DNA from 3 places in the Exiguobacterium sp. R-39 genome. Region 2 is predicted to be linked to each of the others. Evidence: a T-box and tRNA genes for the amino acid it is inferred to sense, from the RefSeq annotation. Region 2 holds a T-box; the other regions hold tRNA genes.
What was found. A T-box is a leader RNA that pairs with one kind of tRNA and senses whether it is charged. The one in region 2 lies ahead of serS (serine--tRNA ligase), so its partner is inferred to be a tRNA-Ser.

Region 1 (9,851 bases), 260 kb from region 2:
ATGCCGTCCAGCATGCGTATGAAGGAGAACAAGATGGATCGATGGCTTTAACGTGTAACGTTTACCCGGACGATCGTCTTGAAATCATTGTCAAAGACAATGGTGTGACGTTCGATAAAGACAGCGTGAAGCGTCAAAGTGAACCAATCACGGAATCGCATGATTTAGACTCTCTGCACGAGGGGGGACTAGGGATATTAATGATCGAAGCACTCATGGATCAAGTCACGATCGAGAAAGCAAACGGCGTCACTGTCCATATGACAAAATATATGAATAGAGATGAGGTGGGTCAAAGTGCCAGCAAAGTCTCAACAACGCCATCACAGTGACGATGAAGTCCTTCGTCTGATTGACCTGTACCAACAAGATGATCAAGATGAAGAAGTTCATGCTGCTTTACTTGCCCGGTATTCCGATCTCGTTGAGGCGCTTGCCCGTAAGTTCTCACGTGGCCGTCCGATTCATGATGATCTCGTCCAAGTCGGGATGATTGGTCTGCTTGCCGCACTTCGTCGTTTTGATAAAGAGTTCGGTCGTAGTTTCGAATCGTTTGCCGTTCCGACCATCATTGGTGAGATCAAACGGTTTATCCGCGATAAGACATGGAGTGTTCACGTGCCGCGTCGTATCAAGGAACTGGGACCGAAAATCAAGAAAGCCGTCGAAGAACTGACGACAGAATTGCAACGTTCACCGCGAATCGATGAAATTGCAGCCCGGTTGGAAGTATCGGAAGAGGAAGTTCTTGAAACGCTTGAGATGGGTAAAAGTTACCAAGCCTTGTCCGTCGACAGCTCAATTGAAGCGGATCAAGAAGGCAGTACGGTGACATTACTTGACCTCGTCGGTAACCAGGAAAACGGATATGATTCGGTGGATCAAAAGCTGATTCTTGAAAAAGCGTTTGCTGTTTTGACGGACCGGGAACGCTCGATTTTAGAATGTGCCTATTACCGGAACATGAGTCAAAAAGAAACCGGAGAGCTCCTTGGAATTTCGCAAATGCATGTGTCGCGTCTTCAGCGTCGTGCATTGCAAAAATTACGGGAAGCCATCAAAGTAGAACCAAACGAAGTATTTTCAAAAGACTGATGCGGAAGCATCGGTCTTTTTTTGTGTCCTATCGATTCTTCGGTATAATGACAGAGAGGTGAGGAAAATGGAGAAGAGAATCGCAACAGAATTGAACATCAGACCAGCCCAGGTGAAAGCCGTTTTACAATTGACGGAAGACGGAGGAACGATTCCGTTTATCGCCAGGTACCGTAAAGAACAAACCGGTGAACTCGATGAGGTCGAAATCAAAGCAATCCTCGATCGCCATAAAAGCATCACACAACTGGAAACGAAACGAGAAGATGTCCTGCGGAAAATTGAAGAGCAGGGTGTCTTGACGTCCGAGTTAAAACAAAGTTTGATGGGAGCGACGACGTTACAACAAATTGAAGACTTATACTTACCGTTTCGTCCGAAGCGGAGAACAAAAGCTGAAATTGCCCGTGAAGCAGGATTGAGTCCATTTGCCGACTTTTTACGCTCGCCAAAATCATACGATGAACAGCAATTTAATCAGTATGTAGCAGCACATCCGGAAGGCGAGGCAATTGCCGGGGCGCAAGCGATCATCGCAGAAGAATGGGGCGAGCAGGCGAGTGTCCGGGAACATATCCGGAAGACAGCTTACCGGTTTGCAGATATCGTCACGAAACTAAAAAAGGACGCAGTCGACGAAAAACGTGTCTTTGCCCAATACTATGAGTACAGTGAACGGATCCGTCAAATCGTGCCGCACCGGATTTTGGCGATTAATCGTGCCGAGGCGTTAAAAATCGTTTCCGTCAAAATCGTCCTCGATGAACAACAGGTATTACCGTACTTGTTGCGACCGTTCAGCCGATTGGCAGAACAAAAACGTCAGTTGGTCGAAGAAGCCGTCCAGACAGGATATAAAAAATCGGTTTTCCCGGCAATCGAGCGGGAACTTCGGAATGAGTTGACCGATAAAGCGGAAAACCAGGCAATTGAAGTGTTCGGAAAAAACTTACGACAACTCTATATGCAACCACCGATGAAAGGGAAAGTGATGTTAGGACTGGATCCTGCATACCGGACCGGATGTAAGTGGGCAGTGATTGATCCGACAGGGGAAGTAAAGGAAGTGGGTGTCGTCTATCTCACGATGTCGGAACAAAAAGCACAGGAGGCACGTCAAGTCTTGACGAAACTCGTGAACCGGTACGGAATCGAATTGATTGCGATCGGAAACGGTACGGCTTCCCGCGAGACCGAATCCTTCGTCGCGGACTGGATTAAAGGACATGATCAAATTGCCTTTACGATTGTTGATGAAGCAGGGGCAAGTATTTATTCGGCGTCAGAAATCGCGCGCACCGAGTTCCCGGATCTACAGGTCGAGCAACGGTCAGCCATCTCGATCGCACGACGCCTGCAGGATCCGTTGGCGGAACTCGTCAAAGTGGACCCGCAATCCGTCGGTGTCGGACAGTACCAACACGATGTCACGCAGACAAAGTTAAAAGAAACACTCGATTTCGTCGTCGAGACAGTCGTTAACCAGGTGGGTGTTGACGTTAATACGGCCTCGGAGTCGTTGCTCGGTTACGTCGCCGGGATTACGAAGGCAACAGCTAAAAAGATTGTCGAACGCCGCTCTGAACTGGGTGCGTTTGCATCCCGGAAAGAATTGCTGAAAGTCCCGCGTTTAGGAGCGAAAGCATATGAACAGGCAGCCGGCTTCTTGCGTATACCGGAAGGCAGTCATCCGCTTGACCGGACACCGATTCACCCGGAACAGTATAAAACCGTTGAATCGTTGTTTAAGCAACTGGATTTATCCTTACAGACCGTGGGAACGGAAACCTTACGGACTCGGCTCGGAGAATTATCTGTACCTGAAACAGCTCAATTGCTTGAAGTCGGTGAACCGACATTACGTGACATTATCGAAGCTTTGCAACGTCCGGAACGGGATCCGCGGGAAGCGCTCGATAAACCGTTACTGCGTCAGGATGTCTTATCGCTCGATATGATTCAAGTCGGAATGGAGTTCCAGGGGACAGTCCGGAATGTACTCGACTTTGGTGCTTTCGTTGATATTGGTGTGAAGGAGAGCGGCCTTGTCCACATCTCGAAGCTCAGTAAAAAACGGGTCAAACACCCGCTTGATGTCATTGCAGTCGGTGATATCGTAACCGTTTGGGTAACGAGTGTCGAACCGGAACGGGGACGGATCGGTCTGACGATGGTCAGTCCGTCATGACGAACGAAGAGTTGCAGCAATACGTCGAGCAACTCTCGCTCGACGTGTTTGCTTTACCTTTTAGACATATTGCACTTTTTAACGATCGCTTACGGACAACCGGGGGACGTTATTTTCTGACAGATCATCATTTGGATTTCAATCGGAGCTATTTAGCCGACCGTAATATCTTTCGCGGAATCGTCATTCATGAGCTGTGCCACTATCATTTACACCTGCGTGGAATGGGACACCGGCACCAGGATCAGGATTTTAAAGAGTGGTTACAACGATACGGAGGACTGCGCTACAGTCCGCGTCTGGAAGAAACGGAAAAAAAGAATCATCTTTATGAGTGTGAGAAATGCGGGACATTATATAGAAGAAAAAGAAAGATGAATCCGGAACGTTACCGTTGCGGACGATGTCGTGGAAAGATTTTTTACAAAAGTAGTTGACGTTCATTTCGGAGCATGATAAATTATAGAAGTCGTCAAAACGACCGCAACTAAACAACTTCTCGTCACTAAAAACTTTTTTAAAAAAGCATTGACGAAGAGAAAGAAAGTTGCTAATATAGAAAAGTGTTCTGAAACGAACGTCACGTTCCGCAATAGCTCAGTGGTAGAGCAACCGGCTGTTAACCGGTAGGTCGTAGGTTCAAATCCTACTTGCGGAGCCATTATCTTTGGAGATGTACCCAAGTGGCTATAAGGGGCGCCCCTGCTAAGGGTGTAGGCCGGGAAACTGGTGCGAGGGTTCGAATCCCTCCATCTCCGCCAGACCTCTTATGTGAATTTGTTACTTGAGAATAATTATCAGTTTTTAAATGGCCCGTTGGTCAAGCGGTTAAGACACCGCCCTTTCACGGCGGTATCACGGGTTCGATTCCCGTACGGGTCACCATTTTGGAGGATTAGCTCAGCTGGGAGAGCATCTGCCTTACAAGCAGAGGGTCGGCGGTTCGATCCCGTCATCCTCCACCATTTTTAATTTCATACTTAAGTTTCACAAAAATGTGGTCCTGTGGTGTAGCGGTTAACATGCCTGCCTGTCACGCAGGAGATCGCGGGTTCGAATCCCGTCAGGACCGCCATTTTTGGGCTGTGGCCAAGTGGTAAGGCACTGGATTTTGATTCCAGCATGCGAAGGTTCGATCCCTTCCAGCCCAGTTTTTCGTGTCATTAGCTCAGTTGGTAGAGCATCTGACTTTTAATCAGAGGGTCGCAGGTTCGAATCCTGCATGACACACCATTTTATTTTTTAAATTCTAATTTTATATTTGCGGTCGTGGCGGAATGGTAGACGCGCTAGGTTGAGGGCCTAGTGGTGGCAACACTGTGGAGGTTCAAGTCCTCTCGACCGCACCATATCGCACCCTTAGCTCAGCTGGATAGAGTACTTGACTACGAATCAAGGGGTCGGGAGTTCGAATCTCTCAGGGTGCACCATATTTTGTTTGCTTTTGACGGGCCTATAGCTCAGCTGGTTAGAGCGCACGCCTGATAAGCGTGAGGTCGGTGGTTCGAGTCCACTTAGGCCCACCATTTTCAAAACAAACGATGACGAACTTTGAAAACTGAACGATGAGGCAAAAAAACGTATCTTCGGATACAAACAATGAATGAAGCGCAAGCTTCGTCAACGTGACTTCGGTCACACAACGAGCAAGTCAAACACTTTATGGAGAGTTTGATCCTGGCTCAGGACGAACGCTGGCGGCGTGCCTAATACATGCAAGTCGAGCGCAGGAAGCTCACGGAACTCTTCGGAGGGAAGTGAAGGGAATGAGCGGCGGACGGGTGAGTAACACGTAAGGAACCTGCCCCAAGGATTGGGATAACTCCGAGAAATCGGAGCTAATACCGAATAGTTCTTCAGACCGCATGGTCTGATGATGAAAGGCGCTCCGGCGTCACCTTGGGATGGCCTTGCGGTGCATTAGCTAGTTGGTGGGGTAATGGCCCACCAAGGCGACGATGCATAGCCGACCTGAGAGGGTGATCGGCCACACTGGGACTGAGACACGGCCCAGACTCCTACGGGAGGCAGCAGTAGGGAATCTTCCACAATGGACGAAAGTCTGATGGAGCAACGCCGCGTGAGTGATGAAGGTTTTCGGATCGTAAAACTCTGTTGTAAGGGAAGAACAAGTACGAGAGGTAATGCTCGTACCTTGACGGTACCTTGCGAGAAAGCCACGGCTAACTACGTGCCAGCAGCCGCGGTAATACGTAGGTGGCAAGCGTTGTCCGGAATTATTGGGCGTAAAGCGCGCGCAGGCGGCCTTTTAAGTCTGATGTGAAAGCCCCCGGCTCAACCGGGGAGGGTCATTGGAAACTGGAAGGCTTGAGTACAGAAGAGAAGAGTGGAATTCCATGTGTAGCGGTGAAATGCGTAGAGATGTGGAGGAACACCAGTGGCGAAGGCGACTCTTTGGTCTGTAACTGACGCTGAGGCGCGAAAGCGTGGGGAGCAAACAGGATTAGATACCCTGGTAGTCCACGCCGTAAACGATGAGTGCTAGGTGTTGGGGGGTTTCCGCCCCTCAGTGCTGAAGCTAACGCATTAAGCACTCCGCCTGGGGAGTACGGCCGCAAGGCTGAAACTCAAAGGAATTGACGGGGACCCGCACAAGCGGTGGAGCATGTGGTTTAATTCGAAGCAACGCGAAGAACCTTACCAACTCTTGACATCCCCTTGACCGCTTGAGAGATCAAGTTTTCCCTTCGGGGACAAGGGTGACAGGTGGTGCATGGTTGTCGTCAGCTCGTGTCGTGAGATGTTGGGTTAAGTCCCGCAACGAGCGCAACCCCTATCCTTAGTTGCCAGCATTCAGTTGGGCACTCTAGGGAGACTGCCGGTGACAAACCGGAGGAAGGTGGGGATGACGTCAAATCATCATGCCCCTTATGAGTTGGGCTACACACGTGCTACAATGGACGGTACAAAGGGCAGCGAGACCGCGAGGTGGAGCCAATCCCAGAAAGCCGTTCCCAGTTCGGATTGCAGGCTGCAACTCGCCTGCATGAAGTCGGAATCGCTAGTAATCGCAGGTCAGCATACTGCGGTGAATACGTTCCCGGGTCTTGTACACACCGCCCGTCACACCACGAGAGTTTGCAACACCCGAAGCCGGTGAGGTAACCGCAAGGAGCCAGCCGTCGAAGGTGGGGTAGATGATTGGGGTGAAGTCGTAACAAGGTAGCCGTATCGGAAGGTGCGGCTGGATCACCTCCTTTCTAAGGAAAACGTCCCTTACGGGACATGCCCATCGTTCAGTTTTGAGAGCTCGTCTCTCCGTCTCGCAAGAGACACTCGCACCTTGAAAACTGAAGACATCAACAAGACATCAAATTTTTATAACCATGTCATTAGACGTGTGTTCTTAGAATACCAAAATGCTAGATCAAGGTATGAAGGGCGTACGGTGGATGCCTTGGCACTAGGAGCCGATGAAGGACGCGACGAACAGCGATATGCTTCGGGGAGCAGTAAGTATGCTTTGATCCGAGGATTTCCGAATGGGGGAACCCACCATCCGTAATGGGATGGGACATGTTACATGAATACATAGTGTAGCGTGAGGCAGACCCGGGGAACTGAAACATCTAAGTACCCGGAGGAAGAGAAAGCAAATGCGATTCCCTGAGTAGCGGCGAGCGAAACGGGAACAGCCCAAACCGGAGAGCATGCTCTCCGGGGTTGTAGGACACTCTATACGGAGTCAAAAAGGAAGACAGTAGGCGAACGACCTGGAAAGGCCGGCCGAAGAAGGTGACAGCCCTGTAGCTGAAACTGTTTTCCCTCCAGAGTGGATCCTGAGTACGGCGGGACACGTGAAACCCCGTCGGAATCCGGGAGGACCATCTCCCAAGGCTAAATACTCCCTAGTGACCGATAGTGAACCAGTACCGTGAGGGAAAGGTGAAAAGCACCCCGGAAGGGGAGTGAAATAGATCCTGAAACCGTATGCCTACAAGTAGTCAGAGCCCGTTAATGGGTGATGGCGTGCCTTTTGTAGAATGAACCGGCGAGTTACGATAGCGCGCGAGGTTAAGCTGATGAGGCGGAGCCGTAGCGAAAGCGAGTCTGAATAGGGCGCCATAGTGCGTTGTCGTAGACCCGAAACCAGGTGATCTACCCATGTCCAGGATGAAGGTCAGGTAACACTGACTGGAGGTCCGAACCCACGCACGTTGAAAAGTGCGGGGATGAGGTGTGGGTAGCGGTGAAATGCCAATCGAACCTGGAGATAGCTGGTTCTCCCCGAAATAGCTTTAGGGCTAGCCTCGAGGTTGAGAGTTCCGGAGGTAGAGCACTGATTGGACTAGGGGCCCCCACAGGGTTACCGAATTCAGTTAAACTCCGAATGCCGGCAACTTATACTCGGGAGTCAGACTGCGAGTGATAAGATCCGTAGTCAAGAGGGAAACAGCCCAGACCGCCAGCTAAGGTCCCAAAGTGTATGTTAAGTGGAAAAGGATGTGGCGCTGCCTAGACAGCTAGGATGTTGGCTTAGAAGCAGCCACCATTCAAAGAGTGCGTAATAGCTCACTAGTCGAGTGGCGCCGCGCCGAAAATGTAACGGGGCTAAACATACCACCGAAGCTGCGGATTCCGTAAGGAATGGTAGGGGAGCGTTCCAAACCGCTGTGAAGCTGTACCGTAAGGAGCAGTGGAGCGTTTGGAAGTGAGAATGCCGGTGTGAGTAGCGAAAAGAGGGGTGAGAATCCCCTCCGTCGAAAGCCCAAGGTTTCCTGAGGAAGGCTCGTCCGCTCAGGGTTAGTCTGGACCTAAGCCGAGGCCGAAAGGCGTAGGCGATGGATAACAGGTTGATATTCCTGTACCACCGATCCACCGTTTGAACAATGGGGGGACGCAGGAGGATAGTGACGCATGCGGATGGAAGTGCATGTGTAAGTTTCGAGACCGTCTGATTGGAAAATCCGTCAGGCACCAAAGTCGAGGAACGATGCGGAGTCCCGTAGGGACGAAGGTCACGATTTCACACTGCCAAGAAAAGCCTCTAGTGAGGTGGAAGGTGCCAGTACCGTAAACCGACACAGGTAGGCGGGATGAGAATTCTAAGACGCGCGGGATAACTCTCGTTAAGGAACTCGGCAAAATGGTCCCGTAACTTCGGGAGAAGGGACGCTCTACATTGAGTAGAGCCGCAGTGAATAGGCCCAAACGACTGTTTAGCAAAAACACAGGTCTCTGCTAAATCGCAAGATGACGTATAGGGGCTGACGCCTGCCCGGTGCTGGAAGGTTAAGGGGATGGGTTAGCGCAAGCGAAGCTTTGAACCGAAGCCCCAGTAAACGGCGGCCGTAACTATAACGGTCCTAAGGTAGCGAAATTCCTTGTCGGGTAAGTTCCGACCCGCACGAAAGGCGTAACGATTTGGGCACTGTCTCAACGAGAGACCCGGTGAAATCATAGTACCTGTGAAGATGCAGGTTACCCGCGACAGGACGGAAAGACCCCATGGAGCTTTACTACAGCCTGATATTGAGGCTTTGTGCATGATGTACAGGATAGGCGGGAGACGTCGAGACCGGAGCGCCAGCTTCGGAGGAGTCACCCTTGGGATACCGCCCTTCATGCATAGAGTCTCTAACTCGCAGCCGTCATCCGGCTGGAGGACCGTGTCAGGCGGGTAGTTTGACTGGGGCGGTCGCCTCCTAAACAGTAACGGAGGCGCCCAAAGGTTCCCTCAGAATGGTTGGAAATCATTCGTAGAGCGCAAAGGCAGAAGGGAGCTTGACTGCGAGACCTACAAGTCGAGCAGGGACGAAAGTCGGGCTTAGTGATCCGGTGGTTCCGCATGGAAGGGCCATCGCTCAACGGATAAAAGCTACCCTGGGGATAACAGGCTGATCTCCCCCAAGAGTCCACATCGACGGGGAGGTTTGGCACCTCGATGTCGGCTCATCGCATCCTGGGGCTGGAGTAGGTCCCAAGGGTTGGGCTGTTCGCCCATTAAAGCGGTACGCGAGCTGGGTTCAGAACGTCGTGAGACAGTTCGGTCCCTATCCGTCGTGGGCGCAGGAAATTTGAGGAGAGCTGTCCTTAGTACGAGAGGACCGGGATGGACGCACCGCTGGTGTACCAGTTGTTCCGCCAGGAGCATCGCTGGGTAGCTACGTGCGGACGGGATAAATGCTGAAAGCATCTAAGCATGAAGCCCCCTCCAAGATGAGATTTCCCTTTGAGTAATCAAGAAAGACCCCTCAGAGACGATGAGGTAGATAGGTCACGGGTGGAAGCATGGCGACATGCGGAGCTGAGTGATACTAATCGGTCGAGGCCTTGTTCTAGCAGATGCATTGTTGATGACTTCAGTTTTGAGGGCGCGAGCCCGTCGTCTGGTGACGATAGCCAAGTGGTCACACCCGTTCCCATGCCGAACACGGAAGTTAAGCACTTGAACGCCGAAAGTAGTTGGGGGCTTCCCCCTGTGAGGATAGGACGTTGCCAGGCAAGTGAAGGACCGATCTGCATTTTGCAGGTCGGTTTTTCTTTAAAAAAACAGTTAGAAAAATGATGTCAGTATAAGTTCTTTTAAGAAAAACAACAAGAAAAT
Region 2 (9,851 bases):
CCCCTTCCTACTTATCCTTGAATGACTTCAAGACCGCCCATGTATGGACGAAGTACTTCTGGAATAACAACTGATCCATCTGCTTGTTGATAGTTCTCAAGAATTGCCGCTACCGTCCGTCCGACTGCAAGTGCAGATCCGTTTAACGTATGGACGAATTCCGGTTTGGCATTCGCTTCCCGACGGAAACGGATTTGTGCCCGGCGCGCTTGGAAATCTTCAAAGTTTGAGCAAGAAGAAATCTCACGGTACACACCTTGGCTCGGCATCCAAACTTCGATGTCATATTTCTTCGCAGCTGTGAAACCAAGATCTGCTGTACACATGCTTAAAACTTGATACGGAAGTTTGAGTAATTTCAGCACGTCTTCTGCTTGTCCTGTCAATAACTCAAGCTGTTCGTATGATTCTTCCGGTTTGACGAAGCGGACCAGTTCCACTTTGTTGAATTGGTGCTGACGGATCAAACCTCGGGTATCACGGCCGGCAGAACCTGCTTCAGACCGGAAACATTGGCTGTAGGCTGCATAACCGATTGGTAGTTGATCGGCTGACAGGATTTCTTCCCGGTGCATGTTCGTCACCGGTACTTCTGCTGTCGGGACAAGGAAATAGTTGGTGTCTTCGACTTTGAACGCATCTTCTTCAAATTTCGGAAGCTGTCCTGTTCCTGTCATAGAATCGCGGTTGACCATGAGTGGCGGAAGAATTTCCGTATAGCCGTTTTTATCCTGGTGTAAATCCATCATGAAGTTGATCAATGCCCGCTCGAGACGTGCACCGGCACCGCGGTAAAAGACGAATCGGCTGCCCGTTACTTTTCCGGCACGCTCGACATCAACGATTTTTAATTGCTCCATCAAATCCCAGTGCGGTACAGCTTCAAAATCAAATGCCGGTTTATCGCCGACTTCGCGGATGACGACATTATCGTCTTCCGTAGAACCGATTGGGACACTGTCATGGGGAATGTTCGGAATCCCGAGCAACAACAGGTTTAGTGTCGCTTCGACTTCACGCAATTCTTCATCAAGCGCTTTGACTTCATCGCCGACTTGACGCATCGCCGCAATCGCCTCATCCGCATTTTCTTTGTTGCGTTTCAGTTCTGCGATTTTTTTTGTTGCTTCATTGCGTTCTGCTTTTAGAACTTCTGTTTTCGCAATCAGTTCCCGGCGCTTTTCATCAAGTGCGAGGAACCGGTTCATGTCCGTCAAATCTTCCCCCCGGTGTGCTAGTTTTTCTTGGATTGCGTCAAAATCCTGACGCAGACGTTTAATATCAATCATCTTATTTCCTCCTTTTTTTCAATAAAAAAAGGCAATCCATCCCTCTCCGGTTCTAAAAAACCGAAGAGGGACGAATCACCTGGATCCGCGTTGCCACCCTCATTGCTAGTCGTACTAGCCAACTCTAAAGACGCGATAACGGGCGTACCCGCACCTTGTTCGCAAGGTGTGTGATCCGGCTCGATTCAAAGTATCCTTCTGACTAGTTCGCACCACCCACTAGCTCTCTTAACAGAATAAATGCTTCTACTTGGTCCGTTCATGACATCATTATGAGATTAGCTTTACTTTACACTATCCCCTTTAAGGTTGACAAGGGTTGGTTGATGAATCGCTTGACTGATTTTTTTGGACCAGGCCGAAACTGCACGGAACAAACGTGTCTGGAAGCTCGCCAGTTCAACTTTTTCAGCACTGGTTACGACAGCCTGAGGAACGGAAAAGCCGGGCAAGTACCGTCCGGCGTCCTCCACTTGGACCGTTCCGATGGCTTCACCCCGCTTTAAAGGGGCTTCGGCTTTTGAAAATTGAAAGACGGGCGTCTGGGGTTTCGGCTGATTTTTTAATACCGTCACGTATAAAGCTGTTTTCGTCACAACATCATAACGGGCTTGTTTTGCCCCTCGGATCGGTAAGGCGCCTTTAATTTGTTCTCCTTTTCCGTAATACGTCAACGGTTCAAAAGAAGAAAAACCATAATCGAGCAATTTTTTCGTTTCGGCGAATCGGGCTTTATCCGATTTGGTGCGCATGACGACCGAAACGAGCGTTAAATTCCCACGGGTTGCGACACTCGCAAAACAGTAACCGGCAAGATCCGTCGTTCCAGTCTTCATTCCCCGCATTCCGCTGTATACATACGGTTGACGCGGCAACATCTTATTAGAGTTTTCCACCTTCGCTCCATTGATTGTAATGAATGAACGTTTCGTCACATCTAATACATCCGGATAGTCTTGAATGTAACGGATGATCAAAAGCGAAATATCCATCGCCGTCATCAAGTTCGTTCCCGGTAATGTCGCATCGACAGCATCCAGTCCGGATGCATTTGCATATTCCGTGTCTTTCATTCCCAGTGCGGCCGCCGTTTCATTCATCCGTTCGACGAATTGTTTTTCCGTTCCAGCCATGACTTCTGCCAACAGGACGGCAGCATCGTTAGCCGATTTAATGAAGGCCGCATCATACAGTTCCCGAATCGTATACGTTGTTTTCCGAATCGGTAACCGGGCAATTCCTTGTGTTTTCGCAAGTTTCAACACTTTTCCACTTGGTCGAACCGTTTGATTCCACGACAGTTTTTTCTGCTCAATTTGCTGACGCACTAGATAAAGTGTCATCAATTTTGTCATCGAAGCCGGCGGTAACGACAACTCAGCCTGTTCAGCCAATAAGATCTTACCTGTCACAGCATCGACCATTATGTAAGATTCCGCCTGAATGTCCGGTGTTTCCGCATAGCCTGTCATCGGTGACAAACCAGCTGTCAGTATAAGTACACTCAGGAAGAGTGTGAAAAGACGTTTCATCGGTCCTCTCCTTCAAATGATGTTCTATCTTTTCAGTGTAGCACAAAAAAAGAAACCGACAGCCGGAAACTGACGGTTTCTCTGTTGCTTTTGATCAAACAGAAACAGCATTACGCTGTCTGATTTTTTGAATGAAATAGTCATGAAGACGTCGGTCTGACGTTAACTCCGGATGGAAGGAGCAGGCGAGATGGAGGTCCGTCTCGACGGCAACGGCCGCTGTTCCCAGCGTAGATAAGACGCGTACGCCTTCTCCGACCTGTTCGACAAAAGGAGCTCGGATGAAAACAGCTTCGATATCCTGCCCTACGCCTTCGACAATCAAAGATGTCTCAAAACTGTCGACTTGTCGCCCAAACGCATTTCGCTTTACTGTCATCGGGATGGCTCGTAAATGGGCAGGACTTTCACTCAATTCACTTGCCAGTAAAATCATTCCGGCACATGTACCGAACATCGGTAACGTATCAATTTGAAGCCGCAAGACATCGAGCAATCCATAGCGATCAATCAACCGGCGTATCGTCGTTGATTCCCCGCCCGGTAAGATTAAACCGTCGATCCCGTCCAAGTCCGCAGCCGACTTGACGATCATCGTTTTGACTCCGAGTGTATGAAGCATCTCCTGATGTTCCCGGACCGCGCCTTGGACACCTAATACACCAATTACCATCCGCGTGGTGCCATCCGTTCTTCAAACGGCATCGACGTCACATCGATTCCTTTCATCGCTGTGCCCAGTCCTCTCGAAAGATGGGCAATCCGTTCGAAATCATCTTTATACGTCACGGCTTCGACGATAGCTTTCGCCACGCGTTCCGGATGTTCCGATTTAAAGATACCAGAACCGACAAACACACCATCGGCTCCGAGATGCATCATCAAGGCGGCATCGGCCGGCGTCGCAATTCCACCCGCTGCAAAATTGACGACGGGAAGACGCCCTGCTGCTTGAATCTGTTGTAATACTTCGTAAGAGGCTCCCCACTCTTTACTGCGTGTCATCAATTCATCGGGTTGTGAATGAAGAATCTGCTGAAGTTGCGCTTGAATCTTCCGCATATGACGAACAGCTTCCACGACATTGCCCGTCCCCGGTTCCCCTTTTGTCCGGATCATGGCCGCTCCTTCTGCAATCCGTCGTGCTGCTTCCCCTAAATCACGTGCTCCACAGACAAACGGGACTGTAAACGCCGATTTCAACAAATGATATTCTTCATCTGCCGGCGTCAGGACTTCACTTTCATCGATAAAATCAACACCTAATGATTCAAGAACCCGTGCTTCCACGATATGTCCGATACGGCATTTCGCCATCACCGGAATCGACACGGCCTGCAAGACGTCTTCTGTAATGAGTGGATCAGCCATCCGGGCCACTCCACCGTCACGCCGGATGTCCGATGGTACCCGTTCAAGTGCCATGACTGCCACCGCACCGGCAGCTTCTGCGATTTTAGCCTGCTCCGCATTCACGACGTCCATGATGACACCACCCTTTTGCATTTCGGCCATCCCTCGTTTGACACGATCTGATCCTTGTTGTCGCTCCATCATTTTGAACTCCCCCTAGACATTGATAGTATTTCCAATCGCTGATACTTTTTAGTATATTCTTCGTTGACTATTTTAAAAGTATCAGTTTATGATGAATTAACCAGGTCAGTGAAAAGGAGACAATCTATGGACATGTTATCGTTTGAGTTAGTACGGGAGGGAAACCGTCCGTTGTATGAACAGCTGTATCAACAAATACGTCAGGAAATCATTGAAGGACGCCTGGCCTACGGGACGAAATTACCGTCAAAACGAAAGCTTGGCCAGTTTTTAAATCTCAGCCAGACGACCATTGAACTGGCTTATCAACAATTGGTCGCAGAAGGATATGTCGAATCCGTTTCCCGGAAAGGTTACTTCGTCTTAGCGTATGAAGAGCTGGCGTATGTTAAAACAACACCTTTGCCGACAAGCCAACGGACAAATCAAAAACCGACCATGCGGTACGATTTTCACCCAAGTAAAATCGACGGCTCCTCTTTTCCTTTTTCACGTTGGCGAAAACATGCCAAGGATGTCATCGATGAACAACATCAATCACTCGTCTCCCTCGGACATCCGCAAGGTGATTTAGCGTTACGTCTTGAGATTGCGACGTATCTTTATCATTCACGAGGGGTCGTCTGTTCTCCAGAACAGATCATCATTGGTTCCGGCGTCGAACAACTTCTGCCGCAAATCATCTTTTTGTTAGGAAAATCGACGACTTATGGTATTGAAGATCCAGGGTATCATGCGACACGCTTAATCCTTGAAAGTCATGAACGAAAGACCATTCCGATTCCTGTCGACCAAAACGGTTTAACGATTCATTCTCTGATTCAAAGTCCAGCCGATGTGATGTATGTGACACCAGCCCACCAGTTTCCGTCCGGCAGTATTCTGTCTGTCAATCGACGCCGGCAGCTGCTAAACTGGGCAGCTGAATCGGATAGCCGTTATATCATTGAAGATGATTATGACAGTGAATTCCGATACAGTGGAAAATCAATTCCTTCCTTGCACAGTATGGACAGTGAGCGGGTGATTTACCTGAGTACATTTTCAAAATCGTTAATGCCGTCCCTTCGAATCGGATATATGGTGCTGCCCCGCCCTTTACTAGAACGATATCAAACTGAATTTCCGTACTACACGTGCAGTGTCTCCCGATTTGATCAAACGATTTTGACACGCTTCATGAAAGAAGGCGACTTTGAGAAACATTTGAACCGGATGCGAAAAATCTACCGTCGGAAACTCGATGTCGTCGTTCACGCTCTCCGGGATGTTCCGTTTCTGCGATTGACGGGGGAAAGCGCCGGCCTTCATATCGTCCTTTCCGTCTCAAACGGAATGGACGAACAGGAGTTACTGCGACGGGCGAATGAATCTTCCATTCAAGTGTATGGTTTATCAGATTATGCCCAACTTCCGTTATCCACAGTTCATCCACAGATTGTTCTCGGATTTGCAAGTCTGACAGAACAACAGTTGAATCAAGGGCTTACTGAGCTCGTTTCAGCTTGGCAGTTACAGTAAGTTTATCCACAAGGTTATCCACAAAAAACCCTGCGACCTTCATTGGCCGCAGGGTTTTGAATTATTGACGCGTATAGTTTGAAGCTTCTTTTGTAATTTGAATGTCGTGAGGATGGCTTTCCTGTAAACCTGCACCTGTCATCCGGATAAACTGTGTTTCTTCACGTAATTCTTCAAGTGAAGCAGAACCACAGTATCCCATTCCTGAACGAATGCCTCCAACGAGTTGATAAACAGAGTCACCCAGTTTACCACGATATGCCACACGACCTTCGATTCCTTCTGGAACAAACTTCTTGTCGGCTTCTTGGAAATAACGATCTTGGCTACCGCGCTTCATTGAAGCTTCCGATCCCATACCACGATACGTCTTGAATTGACGACCTTGGTAAATTTCCATTTCTCCCGGACTTTCCTCTACACCAGCAAGCAAGCTACCCAACATGACAGCATGACCACCTGCTGCGAGTGCTTTGACGATATCCCCTGAATACTTGATTCCACCATCGGCGATAATCGAGACACCGTGCTTGCGGGCTTCTGTCGCACAATCAAAGACAGCTGTAATTTGCGGAACCCCGACTCCTGCAACGACACGTGTCGTACAAATTGATCCCGGTCCGATTCCGACTTTGATGACTGAAGCACCTGCTTCAATCAAATCACGTGTCGCTTCAGCTGTCGCCACGTTTCCTGCGATGATTGGCAAGTTCGGATATTCATCACGAAGTTCACGTACCTTCACGAGAACCCCTTCTGAGTGACCGTGCGCCGTATCGACGACCAATGCGTCAACTCCTGCATCTACGAGGAACTTGGCACGAACCGATGCATCTTTTGTGACACCGACAGCTGCTGCAACGAGCAGACGTCCAAATGAATCTTTTGCTGCATGTGGATATTGCTCAACTTTTTCAATATCCTTTGTTGTAATCAATCCTTTTAAAACACCGTTCTCATCAACGAGTGGCAATTTTTCAATCCGATGTTTGTGGAGAATCTGTTCTGCTTCTTCTAAAGAAGTACCGACTTTTGCTGTAACCAGTTCTTCTGTCGTCATGACGGTTTCGATGACGGTAGAGTAATCTTTTACGAAACGAAGATCACGATTCGTTAAGATACCGACCAGTTTACGCTCCGTTTCATTATTGACGATCGGAACACCGGAAATTCGGTATTTGCTCATCAAATATTCAGCATCATAGACTTGTCGTTCTGGCGTGAGATAAAAAGGATTTGTAATGACACCATTCTCAGAACGCTTAACACGATCCACATGCTCGGCTTGATCTTCCATCGACATATTCTTATGAATGACGCCGAGACCCCCTTGACGTGCCATTGCAATGGCCATTGGAGCTTCTGTTACAGTATCCATTCCAGCACTGATTAAAGGGATGTTTAATGTAATCCCTTCGCATAATGTTACTGACAAATCAACATCTCGCGGTAAGACACTTGAACGACGTGGTACGAGCAAGACGTCATCAAACGTCAAGCCTTCTTTAGCAAATTTGTTCTCCCACATGTTATCCACTCGCTTTCTCTTCTATAAAAGAATATTGATGTTATGGTAACAAGCGAGAGGTGTCATGTCAATGACTCCACCAATAATCAGAACAATCAGAAGTTTCACATAACACAAAAAGACCGACCTGCAAAATGCAGATCGGTCCTTTATTGGCCTGGCAACGTCCTATCCTCACAGGGGGAAGCCCCCAACTACTTTCGGCGTTCAAGTGCTTAACTTCCGTGTTCGGCATGGGAACGGGTGTGACCACTTGGCTATCGTCACCAGACGACGGGCTCGCGCCCTCAAAACTGAAGTCATCAACAATGCATCTGCTAGAACAAGGCCTCGACCGATTAGTATCACTCAGCTCCGCATGTCGCCATGCTTCCACCCGTGACCTATCTACCTCATCGTCTCTGAGGGGTCTTTCTTGATTACTCAAAGGGAAATCTCATCTTGGAGGGGGCTTCATGCTTAGATGCTTTCAGCATTTATCCCGTCCGCACGTAGCTACCCAGCGATGCTCCTGGCGGAACAACTGGTACACCAGCGGTGCGTCCATCCCGGTCCTCTCGTACTAAGGACAGCTCTCCTCAAATTTCCTGCGCCCACGACGGATAGGGACCGAACTGTCTCACGACGTTCTGAACCCAGCTCGCGTACCGCTTTAATGGGCGAACAGCCCAACCCTTGGGACCTACTCCAGCCCCAGGATGCGATGAGCCGACATCGAGGTGCCAAACCTCCCCGTCGATGTGGACTCTTGGGGGAGATCAGCCTGTTATCCCCAGGGTAGCTTTTATCCGTTGAGCGATGGCCCTTCCATGCGGAACCACCGGATCACTAAGCCCGACTTTCGTCCCTGCTCGACTTGTAGGTCTCGCAGTCAAGCTCCCTTCTGCCTTTGCGCTCTACGAATGATTTCCAACCATTCTGAGGGAACCTTTGGGCGCCTCCGTTACTGTTTAGGAGGCGACCGCCCCAGTCAAACTACCCGCCTGACACGGTCCTCCAGCCGGATGACGGCTGCGAGTTAGAGACTCTATGCATGAAGGGCGGTATCCCAAGGGTGACTCCTCCGAAGCTGGCGCTCCGGTCTCGACGTCTCCCGCCTATCCTGTACATCATGCACAAAGCCTCAATATCAGGCTGTAGTAAAGCTCCATGGGGTCTTTCCGTCCTGTCGCGGGTAACCTGCATCTTCACAGGTACTATGATTTCACCGGGTCTCTCGTTGAGACAGTGCCCAAATCGTTACGCCTTTCGTGCGGGTCGGAACTTACCCGACAAGGAATTTCGCTACCTTAGGACCGTTATAGTTACGGCCGCCGTTTACTGGGGCTTCGGTTCAAAGCTTCGCTTGCGCTAACCCATCCCCTTAACCTTCCAGCACCGGGCAGGCGTCAGCCCCTATACGTCATCTTGCGATTTAGCAGAGACCTGTGTTTTTGCTAAACAGTCGTTTGGGCCTATTCACTGCGGCTCTACTCATGTAGAGCGTCCCTTCTCCCGAAGTTACGGGACCATTTTGCCGAGTTCCTTAACGAGAGTTATCCCGCGCGTCTTAGAATTCTCATCCCGCCTACCTGTGTCGGTTTACGGTACTGGCACCTTCCACCTCACTAGAGGCTTTTCTTGGCAGTGTGAAATCGTGACCTTCGTCCCTACGGGACTCCGCATCGTTCCTCGACTTTGATGTCTGACGGATTTGCCAATCAGACGGTCTCGAAACTTACACATGCACTTCCATCCGCATGCGTCACTATCCTCCTGCGTCCCCCCATTGTTCAAACGGTGGATCGGTGGTACAGGAATATCAACCTGTTATCCATCGCCTACGCCTTTCGGCCTCGGCTTAGGTCCAGACTAACCCTGAGCGGACGAGCCTTCCTCAGGAAACCTTGGGCTTTCGACGGAGGGGATTCTCACCCCTCTTTTCGCTACTCACACCGGCATTCTCACTTCCAAACGCTCCACTGCTCCTTACGGTACAGCTTCACAGCGGTTTGGAACGCTCCCCTACCATTCCTTACGGAATCCGCAGCTTCGGTGGTATGTTTAGCCCCGTTACATTTTCGGCGCGGCGCCACTCGACTAGTGAGCTATTACGCACTCTTTGAATGGTGGCTGCTTCTAAGCCAACATCCTAGCTGTCTAGGCAGCGCCACATCCTTTTCCACTTAACATACACTTTGGGACCTTAGCTGGCGGTCTGGGCTGTTTCCCTCTTGACTACGGATCTTATCACTCGCAGTCTGACTCCCGAGTATAAGTTGCCGGCATTCGGAGTTTAACTGAATTCGGTAACCCTGTGGGGGCCCCTAGTCCAATCAGTGCTCTACCTCCGGAACTCTCAACCTCGAGGCTAGCCCTAAAGCTATTTCGGGGAGAACCAGCTATCTCCAGGTTCGATTGGCATTTCACCGCTACCCACACCTC
Region 3 (9,851 bases), 670 kb from region 2:
GCCGTCGTCAAGAACCAGGCTTCGTATTTAGAAGGAGCGAGGTTGACGCCTTGTTCAAGCATTAACTTGAAGAAACGACCGAACGTTTCACTGTCGGCACGTTCAGCACCTAAATAGTCGATGACTGTTTCGTCCGTGAAGTAAACCGTCAATGCACCTTTAAGACGGTTAATCGTAATCGTGACGTCATGTGTGTCAGCAGCCTCTAGTATTCCTTGTTCGAGTTTTGCACCGAGACGGTCGAACTCTTCGTATACACCGGGCTGTTCGAGCAACTCGAGACAGGCGATTCCAGCTGCCATCGAAGCCGGATTTCCCGCCATCGTACCTGCTTGATAGGCAGGACCAAGTGGCGCAACATGTTCCATGATATCTTGGCGTCCGCCATAAGCCCCGATCGGCAGACCGCCGCCGATGATTTTTCCGAGCGCTGTCATGTCTGGGCGGATGTTCAAGAGTTCTTGTGCACTACCGTACATGAAACGGAAAGCAGTGATGACCTCATCATAGATGACAAGAGCACCGTGTTCATGGGTGATGTCGTTGATCGCTTCGAGGAAACCGGGTTGAGGCTCCACGATTCCGAAGTTTCCGACAATCGGTTCGACAAGCACACAGGCGACTTGATCGCCCCATTCTGCCATGATTTGACGGTAAGATTCGATATCGTTGAACGGTGTCGTAATGACTTCTTTGGCTGTCGCTTTAGTGACGCCGGCCGAATCAGGTGAACCGAGTGTGGCAGGACCGCTACCGGCTGCAATCAGCATTAAGTCCGAGTGACCATGGTAGCAACCGCTGAATTTGACGACAAGTTCACGTCCTGTATAGGCGCGGGCGACGCGGATCGTCGTCATGACGGCCTCTGTTCCGGAGTTTGTGAAACGCACCTTTTCTAAAGAAGGGATCGCTTGTTGGAGTTTGTGCGCAAAGTCGATTTCGAGACGGTGGGGTGTTCCGTATAACAAACCGTTGCGCGAAGCGTTCGTGATCGCTTCCGTAATATGTGGATGACCGTGACCGGTGATAATCGGACCGTAAGCTGCTAAGTAATCGATGTAACGATTGCCGTCGACATCATAAAAGTAAGCTCCTTCTCCACGCTCCATATAAACGGGGGCACCACCTCCGACTGCTTTATAAGAGCGGGATGGGCTGTTCACACCTCCGACGATACATTGTTGTGCTACTTCATATAATGCTTCGGAAGTCGGGCGATTTGCATGAGTTGACATGATGATTCCTCCAATCCTTGATACGTGAAAAATATCACGATATGATTGTATCATGTCCGTCAAACGTGGAGCAGAGCCGTTGACGGAAAGAGAGAATGTAGGTAGACTAATTATAAAGATTACAATCTAATAATCAATGAAAGATAGAAATGAGGGGATGACGTGGCGAACGAAATGCTAGATGATGCAGTACGCTCTTTACGGGAATCAGGCGTTCGGATGACACCACAACGTCATGCGATTTTGGAATATTTAACGACGGGACATACACATCCGACGGCAGATGAGATTTATCGTGCGCTCGAACATCGTTTTCCAAATATGAGTGTGGCGACAGTTTATAATAATCTACGGGTTTTTAGAGAAAAAGGGATCGTAGAAGAGATGAATTATGGAGATGCTTCAAGCCGTTTTGATTTCGTTACGACGCGTCATTACCATATGATTTGCGAAGGATGCGGGAAAATCGTTGACTTCAACTATCCTGTTTTAGATGACGTTGAGACGGTTGCGGCGCATTTAACAGGTTTTAAAGTAGATCGTCATCGTCTTGAGGTTTACGGGACTTGTCCGGAGTGTCAATCAAACGTGCATTAAAAAAACGAGCTTCCTTAACGGGGAGCTCGTTTACTGTGTTTATTGTACTTTTCATCGAATTCTTTTCCTTCAAGGTTACGATCCATCGTCAGAGGTTCGTCGCAGTGCATGCATAAATCGACTCGCCCGAGGACTTTCGTCTCCTTGCCGCAGTTTGGGCAGGTGACGACTGCTGCTTTCGTCGAAGTGAGTCCGATCAAAAAATAGAGAGCCGTACTGGCGAGGACCATTACAAATCCGACAAGCATGAGGATGACCATGATGATTTCGAATTGTTTTAACAAAAGACCGCCATACATGACAAGCATTCCACCAAAGACAAGGAACATTGCCAAGTTACGGGCGCGGTTTATTTTATTCTTGCGTTGTTTTTTCACATGAATTCCCCCTGTAGTCAGTCTAGCATATTGTTGGATCGAGTCAGAAGCAGGAACGATTGATTTTTTGTCGAAAATGGTAACGGACGAATGATCAGAGTAACGAGTATGGAGTAGAGAAGGGTGAGAAGGAAATGGAACAAGCAACACGAACGATTTATTCAGAATATGCGGCTTATCCGGAGACGCAAGGCATTATCTCTGTTGAAAAAAGGCAACCGAGAGACTCTTTGACCGATCAATTTGATGTTTTACTTTTAGTAATTACCCGAGATCCTTCTATCGAGTGGACAGTGAAACATTATCGTTTGGATACACTTCGGGTTTCATTACATCTTGTGCATGAACAAGTCCTTTCCCGTTGGTTGATTTTAAATGCGAATCGCCGCGCTGTCCATTGGGTGTCGGAAGGGACTATCATTTTTGAACGGAATGACTATTTGACAGATTTAAAAAAACAACTGCTCAATTTCCCGGAAACGGAACGCTGTTTACAGATGTCGCTGTCATTCGCAAAACTACTGCGCCGTTTTCAGGACGGAAGAAATCTGTTCAGTCGCGGGAATTATTATGATGCCTATACGCATGTCCATCATGCACTGCATCATTTGGCCCGATTGTCCGTATTGGAAAAAGGAGCGCATCCGGAAGTAGTCGTTTGGGAGCAGGCGCGACTGGACGATCCGGATGTCTACAAATTATATGAACAACTACTGTTAAGTGAAGAAACATTGGAACAACGGATTCATTTAGCGCTGATCGGACTAGAGCATTTACTGCAATCGAAAGTATTGTCCGGTGGCAGATACTTATTCGAAGTCATGCGAGAGCACGACCATCCTTGGACGATGCAAGAATTGATGGAAGAAAGCCGTTTGACAGAATTGAAAGTTGATTTAGGTAGCTTGATTGATTTCTTCATCCGGAAAGGGTTAGTCCGGATTTCGTACCAACGTACGAAAGGACTTGGAGTTGAACTCGTGACATATGAACCGGTCGTTTGACAGACCGGTTTTTTGTTTTTTAAAATTAAATAGAGTAAGCATATATAGAAGAAAAAAATAATAACAAGAAAAATGATTAAAAAGCATTGACGTTATTATCTCGAGATAGTATATTAATACATGTCGACAGGCACACGCCATTGACGCGATGAAAAAAACGAGAAAAAAACGGTTGACGCATAAGCTATTCCGTGATATCTTATTAAAGTCGCTGAAAACGACACGACGAACTTTGAAAACTGAACGATGAGGCAAAAAACGTATCTTCGGATACAAACAATGAATGAAGCGCAAGCTTCGTCAACGTGACTTCGGTCACACAACGAGCAAGTCAAACACTTTATGGAGAGTTTGATCCTGGCTCAGGACGAACGCTGGCGGCGTGCCTAATACATGCAAGTCGAGCGCAGGAAGCTCACGGAACTCTTCGGAGGGAAGTGAAGGGAATGAGCGGCGGACGGGTGAGTAACACGTAAGGAACCTGCCCCAAGGATTGGGATAACTCCGAGAAATCGGAGCTAATACCGAATAGTTCTTCAGACCGCATGGTCTGATGATGAAAGGCGCTCCGGCGTCACCTTGGGATGGCCTTGCGGTGCATTAGCTAGTTGGTGGGGTAATGGCCCACCAAGGCGACGATGCATAGCCGACCTGAGAGGGTGATCGGCCACACTGGGACTGAGACACGGCCCAGACTCCTACGGGAGGCAGCAGTAGGGAATCTTCCACAATGGACGAAAGTCTGATGGAGCAACGCCGCGTGAGTGATGAAGGTTTTCGGATCGTAAAACTCTGTTGTAAGGGAAGAACAAGTACGAGAGGTAATGCTCGTACCTTGACGGTACCTTGCGAGAAAGCCACGGCTAACTACGTGCCAGCAGCCGCGGTAATACGTAGGTGGCAAGCGTTGTCCGGAATTATTGGGCGTAAAGCGCGCGCAGGCGGCCTTTTAAGTCTGATGTGAAAGCCCCCGGCTCAACCGGGGAGGGTCATTGGAAACTGGAAGGCTTGAGTACAGAAGAGAAGAGTGGAATTCCATGTGTAGCGGTGAAATGCGTAGAGATGTGGAGGAACACCAGTGGCGAAGGCGACTCTTTGGTCTGTAACTGACGCTGAGGCGCGAAAGCGTGGGGAGCAAACAGGATTAGATACCCTGGTAGTCCACGCCGTAAACGATGAGTGCTAGGTGTTGGGGGGTTTCCGCCCCTCAGTGCTGAAGCTAACGCATTAAGCACTCCGCCTGGGGAGTACGGCCGCAAGGCTGAAACTCAAAGGAATTGACGGGGACCCGCACAAGCGGTGGAGCATGTGGTTTAATTCGAAGCAACGCGAAGAACCTTACCAACTCTTGACATCCCCTTGACCGCTTGAGAGATCAAGTTTTCCCTTCGGGGACAAGGGTGACAGGTGGTGCATGGTTGTCGTCAGCTCGTGTCGTGAGATGTTGGGTTAAGTCCCGCAACGAGCGCAACCCCTATCCTTAGTTGCCAGCATTCAGTTGGGCACTCTAGGGAGACTGCCGGTGACAAACCGGAGGAAGGTGGGGATGACGTCAAATCATCATGCCCCTTATGAGTTGGGCTACACACGTGCTACAATGGACGGTACAAAGGGCAGCGAGACCGCGAGGTGGAGCCAATCCCAGAAAGCCGTTCCCAGTTCGGATTGCAGGCTGCAACTCGCCTGCATGAAGTCGGAATCGCTAGTAATCGCAGGTCAGCATACTGCGGTGAATACGTTCCCGGGTCTTGTACACACCGCCCGTCACACCACGAGAGTTTGCAACACCCGAAGCCGGTGAGGTAACCGCAAGGAGCCAGCCGTCGAAGGTGGGGTAGATGATTGGGGTGAAGTCGTAACAAGGTAGCCGTATCGGAAGGTGCGGCTGGATCACCTCCTTTCTAAGGAAAACGTCCCTTACGGGACATGCCCATCGTTCAGTTTTGAGAGCTCGTCTCTCCGTCTCGCAAGAGACACTCGCACCTTGAAAACTGAAGACATCAACAAGACATCAAATTTTTATAACCATGTCATTAGACGTGTGTTCTTAGAATACCAAAATGCTAGATCAAGGTATGAAGGGCGTACGGTGGATGCCTTGGCACTAGGAGCCGATGAAGGACGCGACGAACAGCGATATGCTTCGGGGAGCAGTAAGTATGCTTTGATCCGAGGATTTCCGAATGGGGGAACCCACCATCCGTAATGGGATGGGACATGTTACATGAATACATAGTGTAGCGTGAGGCAGACCCGGGGAACTGAAACATCTAAGTACCCGGAGGAAGAGAAAGCAAATGCGATTCCCTGAGTAGCGGCGAGCGAAACGGGAACAGCCCAAACCGGAGAGCATGCTCTCCGGGGTTGTAGGACACTCTATACGGAGTCAAAAAGGAAGACAGTAGGCGAACGACCTGGAAAGGCCGGCCGAAGAAGGTGACAGCCCTGTAGCTGAAACTGTTTTCCCTCCAGAGTGGATCCTGAGTACGGCGGGACACGTGAAACCCCGTCGGAATCCGGGAGGACCATCTCCCAAGGCTAAATACTCCCTAGTGACCGATAGTGAACCAGTACCGTGAGGGAAAGGTGAAAAGCACCCCGGAAGGGGAGTGAAATAGATCCTGAAACCGTATGCCTACAAGTAGTCAGAGCCCGTTAATGGGTGATGGCGTGCCTTTTGTAGAATGAACCGGCGAGTTACGATAGCGCGCGAGGTTAAGCTGATGAGGCGGAGCCGTAGCGAAAGCGAGTCTGAATAGGGCGCCATAGTGCGTTGTCGTAGACCCGAAACCAGGTGATCTACCCATGTCCAGGATGAAGGTCAGGTAACACTGACTGGAGGTCCGAACCCACGCACGTTGAAAAGTGCGGGGATGAGGTGTGGGTAGCGGTGAAATGCCAATCGAACCTGGAGATAGCTGGTTCTCCCCGAAATAGCTTTAGGGCTAGCCTCGAGGTTGAGAGTTCCGGAGGTAGAGCACTGATTGGACTAGGGGCCCCCACAGGGTTACCGAATTCAGTTAAACTCCGAATGCCGGCAACTTATACTCGGGAGTCAGACTGCGAGTGATAAGATCCGTAGTCAAGAGGGAAACAGCCCAGACCGCCAGCTAAGGTCCCAAAGTGTATGTTAAGTGGAAAAGGATGTGGCGCTGCCTAGACAGCTAGGATGTTGGCTTAGAAGCAGCCACCATTCAAAGAGTGCGTAATAGCTCACTAGTCGAGTGGCGCCGCGCCGAAAATGTAACGGGGCTAAACATACCACCGAAGCTGCGGATTCCGTAAGGAATGGTAGGGGAGCGTTCCAAACCGCTGTGAAGCTGTACCGTAAGGAGCAGTGGAGCGTTTGGAAGTGAGAATGCCGGTGTGAGTAGCGAAAAGAGGGGTGAGAATCCCCTCCGTCGAAAGCCCAAGGTTTCCTGAGGAAGGCTCGTCCGCTCAGGGTTAGTCTGGACCTAAGCCGAGGCCGAAAGGCGTAGGCGATGGATAACAGGTTGATATTCCTGTACCACCGATCCACCGTTTGAACAATGGGGGGACGCAGGAGGATAGTGACGCATGCGGATGGAAGTGCATGTGTAAGTTTCGAGACCGTCTGATTGGCAAATCCGTCAGGCACCAAAGTCGAGGAACGATGCGGAGTCCCGTAGGGACGAAGGTCACGATTTCACACTGCCAAGAAAAGCCTCTAGTGAGGTGGAAGGTGCCAGTACCGTAAACCGACACAGGTAGGCGGGATGAGAATTCTAAGACGCGCGGGATAACTCTCGTTAAGGAACTCGGCAAAATGGTCCCGTAACTTCGGGAGAAGGGACGCTCTACATTGAGTAGAGCCGCAGTGAATAGGCCCAAACGACTGTTTAGCAAAAACACAGGTCTCTGCTAAATCGCAAGATGACGTATAGGGGCTGACGCCTGCCCGGTGCTGGAAGGTTAAGGGGATGGGTTAGCGCAAGCGAAGCTTTGAACCGAAGCCCCAGTAAACGGCGGCCGTAACTATAACGGTCCTAAGGTAGCGAAATTCCTTGTCGGGTAAGTTCCGACCCGCACGAAAGGCGTAACGATTTGGGCACTGTCTCAACGAGAGACCCGGTGAAATCATAGTACCTGTGAAGATGCAGGTTACCCGCGACAGGACGGAAAGACCCCATGGAGCTTTACTACAGCCTGATATTGAGGCTTTGTGCATGATGTACAGGATAGGCGGGAGACGTCGAGACCGGAGCGCCAGCTTCGGAGGAGTCACCCTTGGGATACCGCCCTTCATGCATAGAGTCTCTAACTCGCAGCCGTCATCCGGCTGGAGGACCGTGTCAGGCGGGTAGTTTGACTGGGGCGGTCGCCTCCTAAACAGTAACGGAGGCGCCCAAAGGTTCCCTCAGAATGGTTGGAAATCATTCGTAGAGCGCAAAGGCAGAAGGGAGCTTGACTGCGAGACCTACAAGTCGAGCAGGGACGAAAGTCGGGCTTAGTGATCCGGTGGTTCCGCATGGAAGGGCCATCGCTCAACGGATAAAAGCTACCCTGGGGATAACAGGCTGATCTCCCCCAAGAGTCCACATCGACGGGGAGGTTTGGCACCTCGATGTCGGCTCATCGCATCCTGGGGCTGGAGTAGGTCCCAAGGGTTGGGCTGTTCGCCCATTAAAGCGGTACGCGAGCTGGGTTCAGAACGTCGTGAGACAGTTCGGTCCCTATCCGTCGTGGGCGCAGGAAATTTGAGGAGAGCTGTCCTTAGTACGAGAGGACCGGGATGGACGCACCGCTGGTGTACCAGTTGTTCCGCCAGGAGCATCGCTGGGTAGCTACGTGCGGACGGGATAAATGCTGAAAGCATCTAAGCATGAAGCCCCCTCCAAGATGAGATTTCCCTTTGAGTAATCAAGAAAGACCCCTCAGAGACGATGAGGTAGATAGGTCACGGGTGGAAGCATGGCGACATGCGGAGCTGAGTGATACTAATCGGTCGAGGCCTTGTTCTAGCAGATGCATTGTTGATGACTTCAGTTTTGAGGGCGCGAGCCTTTCAAAAAAGCGCTTGACGTTATGGAAACATAATGTTAAGATGATAGATGTCTGGTGGCGATAGCCAAGTGGTCACACCCGTTCCCATGCCGAACACGGAAGTTAAGCACTTGAACGCCGAAAGTAGTTGGGGGCTTCCCCCTGTGAGGATAGGACGCTGCCAGGCGATCGTTCCGCAATAGCTCAGTGGTAGAGCAACCGGCTGTTAACCGGTAGGTCGTAGGTTCAAATCCTACTTGCGGAGCCATTTATTACTTCTTCACCACATGCAATGGAGAGCTGTCCGAGTGGCCGAAGGAGCACGATTGGAAATCGTGTAGGCGTCATAAGCGTCTCAAGGGTTCGAATCCCTTGCTCTCCGCCATAACATTTTCAATTATAAAATGGCCCGTTGGTCAAGCGGTTAAGACACCGCCCTTTCACGGCGGTATCACGGGTTCGATTCCCGTACGGGTCACCATTTTTTATCATCGCGGGGTGGAGCAGTCTGGTAGCTCGTTGGGCTCATAACCCAAAGGTCGTCGGTTCAAATCCGGCCCCCGCAATTATTACATACGGTCCTGTGGTGTAGCGGTTAACATGCCTGCCTGTCACGCAGGAGATCGCGGGTTCGAATCCCGTCAGGACCGCCATTATTAAGGCTTTGTAGCTCAGTCGGTAGAGCAGAGGACTGAAAATCCTCGTGTCGGCGGTTCGATTCCGTCCAAAGCCACCATATGATTTTTAATGTTTTCCCATTTGTGGGGGGGTAGCGAAGTGGCTAAACGCGGCGGACTGTAAATCCGCTCCCTCGGGTTCGGCGGTTCGAATCCGCCCCCCCCCACCACTTTAGGGGCATAGTTTAGCGGTAGAACTACGGTCTCCAAAACCGTCAGCGCGGGTTCGATTCCTGCTGCCCCTGTTTTATTATTATGGCGATTGTGGCGAAGTGGTTAACGCACCGGATTGTGATTCCGGCATTCGTGGGTTCAATTCCCATCAGTCGCCCTTTTATTATTGGGCTGTGGCCAAGTGGTAAGGCACTGGATTTTGATTCCAGCATGCGAAGGTTCGATCCCTTCCAGCCCAGCTTTTTGTGCGGAAGTAGTTCAGTGGTAGAATACGACCTTGCCAAGGTCGGGGTCGCGGGTTCGAATCCCGTCTTCCGCTCCAATAAATGGCGCCATAGCCAAGTGGTAAGGCAGAGGACTGCAACTCCTCTATCGTCAGTTCGATTCTGACTGGCGCCTCCAATAATTCTTAATTGAATAGTTTTGCAAGAGATTGTGCCGGTGTGGCGGAACTGGTAGACGCGCACGACTCAAAATCGTGTTCCTTTGGAGTGTCGGTTCGATTCCGACCACCGGTATCTTGCGGGTGTAGTTTAGTGGTAAAACCTCAGCCTTCCAAGCTGATGATGAGGGTTCGATTCCCTTCACCCGCTTTTACCTTTGTACGATCTCATTTAAGATTCACCTGATTATGCGGGTGTAGTTTAGTGGTAAAACCTCAGCCTTCCAAGCTGATGATGAGGGTTCGATTCCCTTCACCCGCTTACCTGAAAAGAGCAACGTGTCGTTTTTAATTGACACTTTGCTCTTTTTGTTTAGCATGGAGATAAACAAGCGAAAGGA

Region 1: it encodes a tRNA-Ser, which carries the amino acid that the T-box ahead of serS (serine--tRNA ligase) is inferred to sense. The anticodon was not compared.
Region 3: it encodes a tRNA-Ser, which carries the amino acid that the T-box ahead of serS (serine--tRNA ligase) is inferred to sense. The anticodon was not compared.

What each region holds. Positions count from the first base shown of each region.
Region 1 is NZ_CP187965.1:2,833,637-2,843,487, reverse strand. It holds gene rsbW (anti-sigma B factor RsbW) at 1-332, shown strand, start outside; gene sigB (RNA polymerase sigma factor SigB) at 298-1,095, shown strand; gene ACP26N_RS14835 (Tex family protein) at 1,163-3,283, shown strand; gene ACP26N_RS14830 (SprT family protein) at 3,280-3,720, shown strand; tRNA gene ACP26N_RS14825 (tRNA-Asn) at 3,870-3,944, shown strand; tRNA gene ACP26N_RS14820 (tRNA-Ser) at 3,953-4,044, shown strand; tRNA gene ACP26N_RS14815 (tRNA-Glu) at 4,094-4,168, shown strand; tRNA gene ACP26N_RS14810 (tRNA-Val) at 4,173-4,248, shown strand; tRNA gene ACP26N_RS14805 (tRNA-Asp) at 4,283-4,358, shown strand; tRNA gene ACP26N_RS14800 (tRNA-Gln) at 4,363-4,434, shown strand; tRNA gene ACP26N_RS14795 (tRNA-Lys) at 4,441-4,516, shown strand; tRNA gene ACP26N_RS14790 (tRNA-Leu) at 4,547-4,632, shown strand; tRNA gene ACP26N_RS14785 (tRNA-Arg) at 4,637-4,713, shown strand; tRNA gene ACP26N_RS14780 (tRNA-Ile) at 4,733-4,809, shown strand; rRNA gene ACP26N_RS14775 (16S ribosomal RNA) at 4,943-6,504, shown strand; rRNA gene ACP26N_RS14770 (23S ribosomal RNA) at 6,670-9,585, shown strand; rRNA gene rrf (5S ribosomal RNA) at 9,633-9,748, shown strand.
Region 2 is NZ_CP187965.1:12,884-22,734, reverse strand. It holds gene serS (serine--tRNA ligase) at 12-1,289, opposite strand; T-box leader at 1,353-1,561, opposite strand; gene ACP26N_RS00075 (D-alanyl-D-alanine carboxypeptidase family protein) at 1,574-2,821, opposite strand; gene pdxT (pyridoxal 5'-phosphate synthase glutaminase subunit PdxT) at 2,916-3,494, opposite strand; gene pdxS (pyridoxal 5'-phosphate synthase lyase subunit PdxS) at 3,488-4,375, opposite strand; gene ACP26N_RS00060 (PLP-dependent aminotransferase family protein) at 4,505-5,899, shown strand; gene guaB (IMP dehydrogenase) at 5,961-7,427, opposite strand; rRNA gene rrf (5S ribosomal RNA) at 7,583-7,698, opposite strand; rRNA gene ACP26N_RS00045 (23S ribosomal RNA) at 7,746-9,851, opposite strand, start outside.
Region 3 is NZ_CP187965.1:684,847-694,697, forward strand. It holds gene ACP26N_RS03535 (glutamate-1-semialdehyde 2,1-aminomutase) at 1-1,235, opposite strand, end outside; gene perR (peroxide-responsive transcriptional repressor PerR) at 1,410-1,832, shown strand; gene ACP26N_RS03545 (DUF2614 family zinc ribbon-containing protein) at 1,847-2,209, opposite strand; gene ACP26N_RS03550 (nucleotidyltransferase-like protein) at 2,344-3,213, shown strand; rRNA gene ACP26N_RS03555 (16S ribosomal RNA) at 3,553-5,114, shown strand; rRNA gene ACP26N_RS03560 (23S ribosomal RNA) at 5,280-8,195, shown strand; rRNA gene rrf (5S ribosomal RNA) at 8,289-8,404, shown strand; tRNA gene ACP26N_RS03570 (tRNA-Asn) at 8,411-8,485, shown strand; tRNA gene ACP26N_RS03575 (tRNA-Ser) at 8,512-8,602, shown strand; tRNA gene ACP26N_RS03580 (tRNA-Glu) at 8,624-8,698, shown strand; tRNA gene ACP26N_RS03585 (tRNA-Met) at 8,710-8,783, shown strand; tRNA gene ACP26N_RS03590 (tRNA-Asp) at 8,795-8,870, shown strand; tRNA gene ACP26N_RS03595 (tRNA-Phe) at 8,878-8,953, shown strand; tRNA gene ACP26N_RS03600 (tRNA-Tyr) at 8,981-9,064, shown strand; tRNA gene ACP26N_RS03605 (tRNA-Trp) at 9,069-9,139, shown strand; tRNA gene ACP26N_RS03610 (tRNA-His) at 9,153-9,225, shown strand; tRNA gene ACP26N_RS03615 (tRNA-Gln) at 9,236-9,307, shown strand; tRNA gene ACP26N_RS03620 (tRNA-Gly) at 9,316-9,390, shown strand; tRNA gene ACP26N_RS03625 (tRNA-Cys) at 9,397-9,470, shown strand; tRNA gene ACP26N_RS03630 (tRNA-Leu) at 9,506-9,586, shown strand; tRNA gene ACP26N_RS03635 (tRNA-Gly) at 9,591-9,661, shown strand; tRNA gene ACP26N_RS03640 (tRNA-Gly) at 9,702-9,772, shown strand.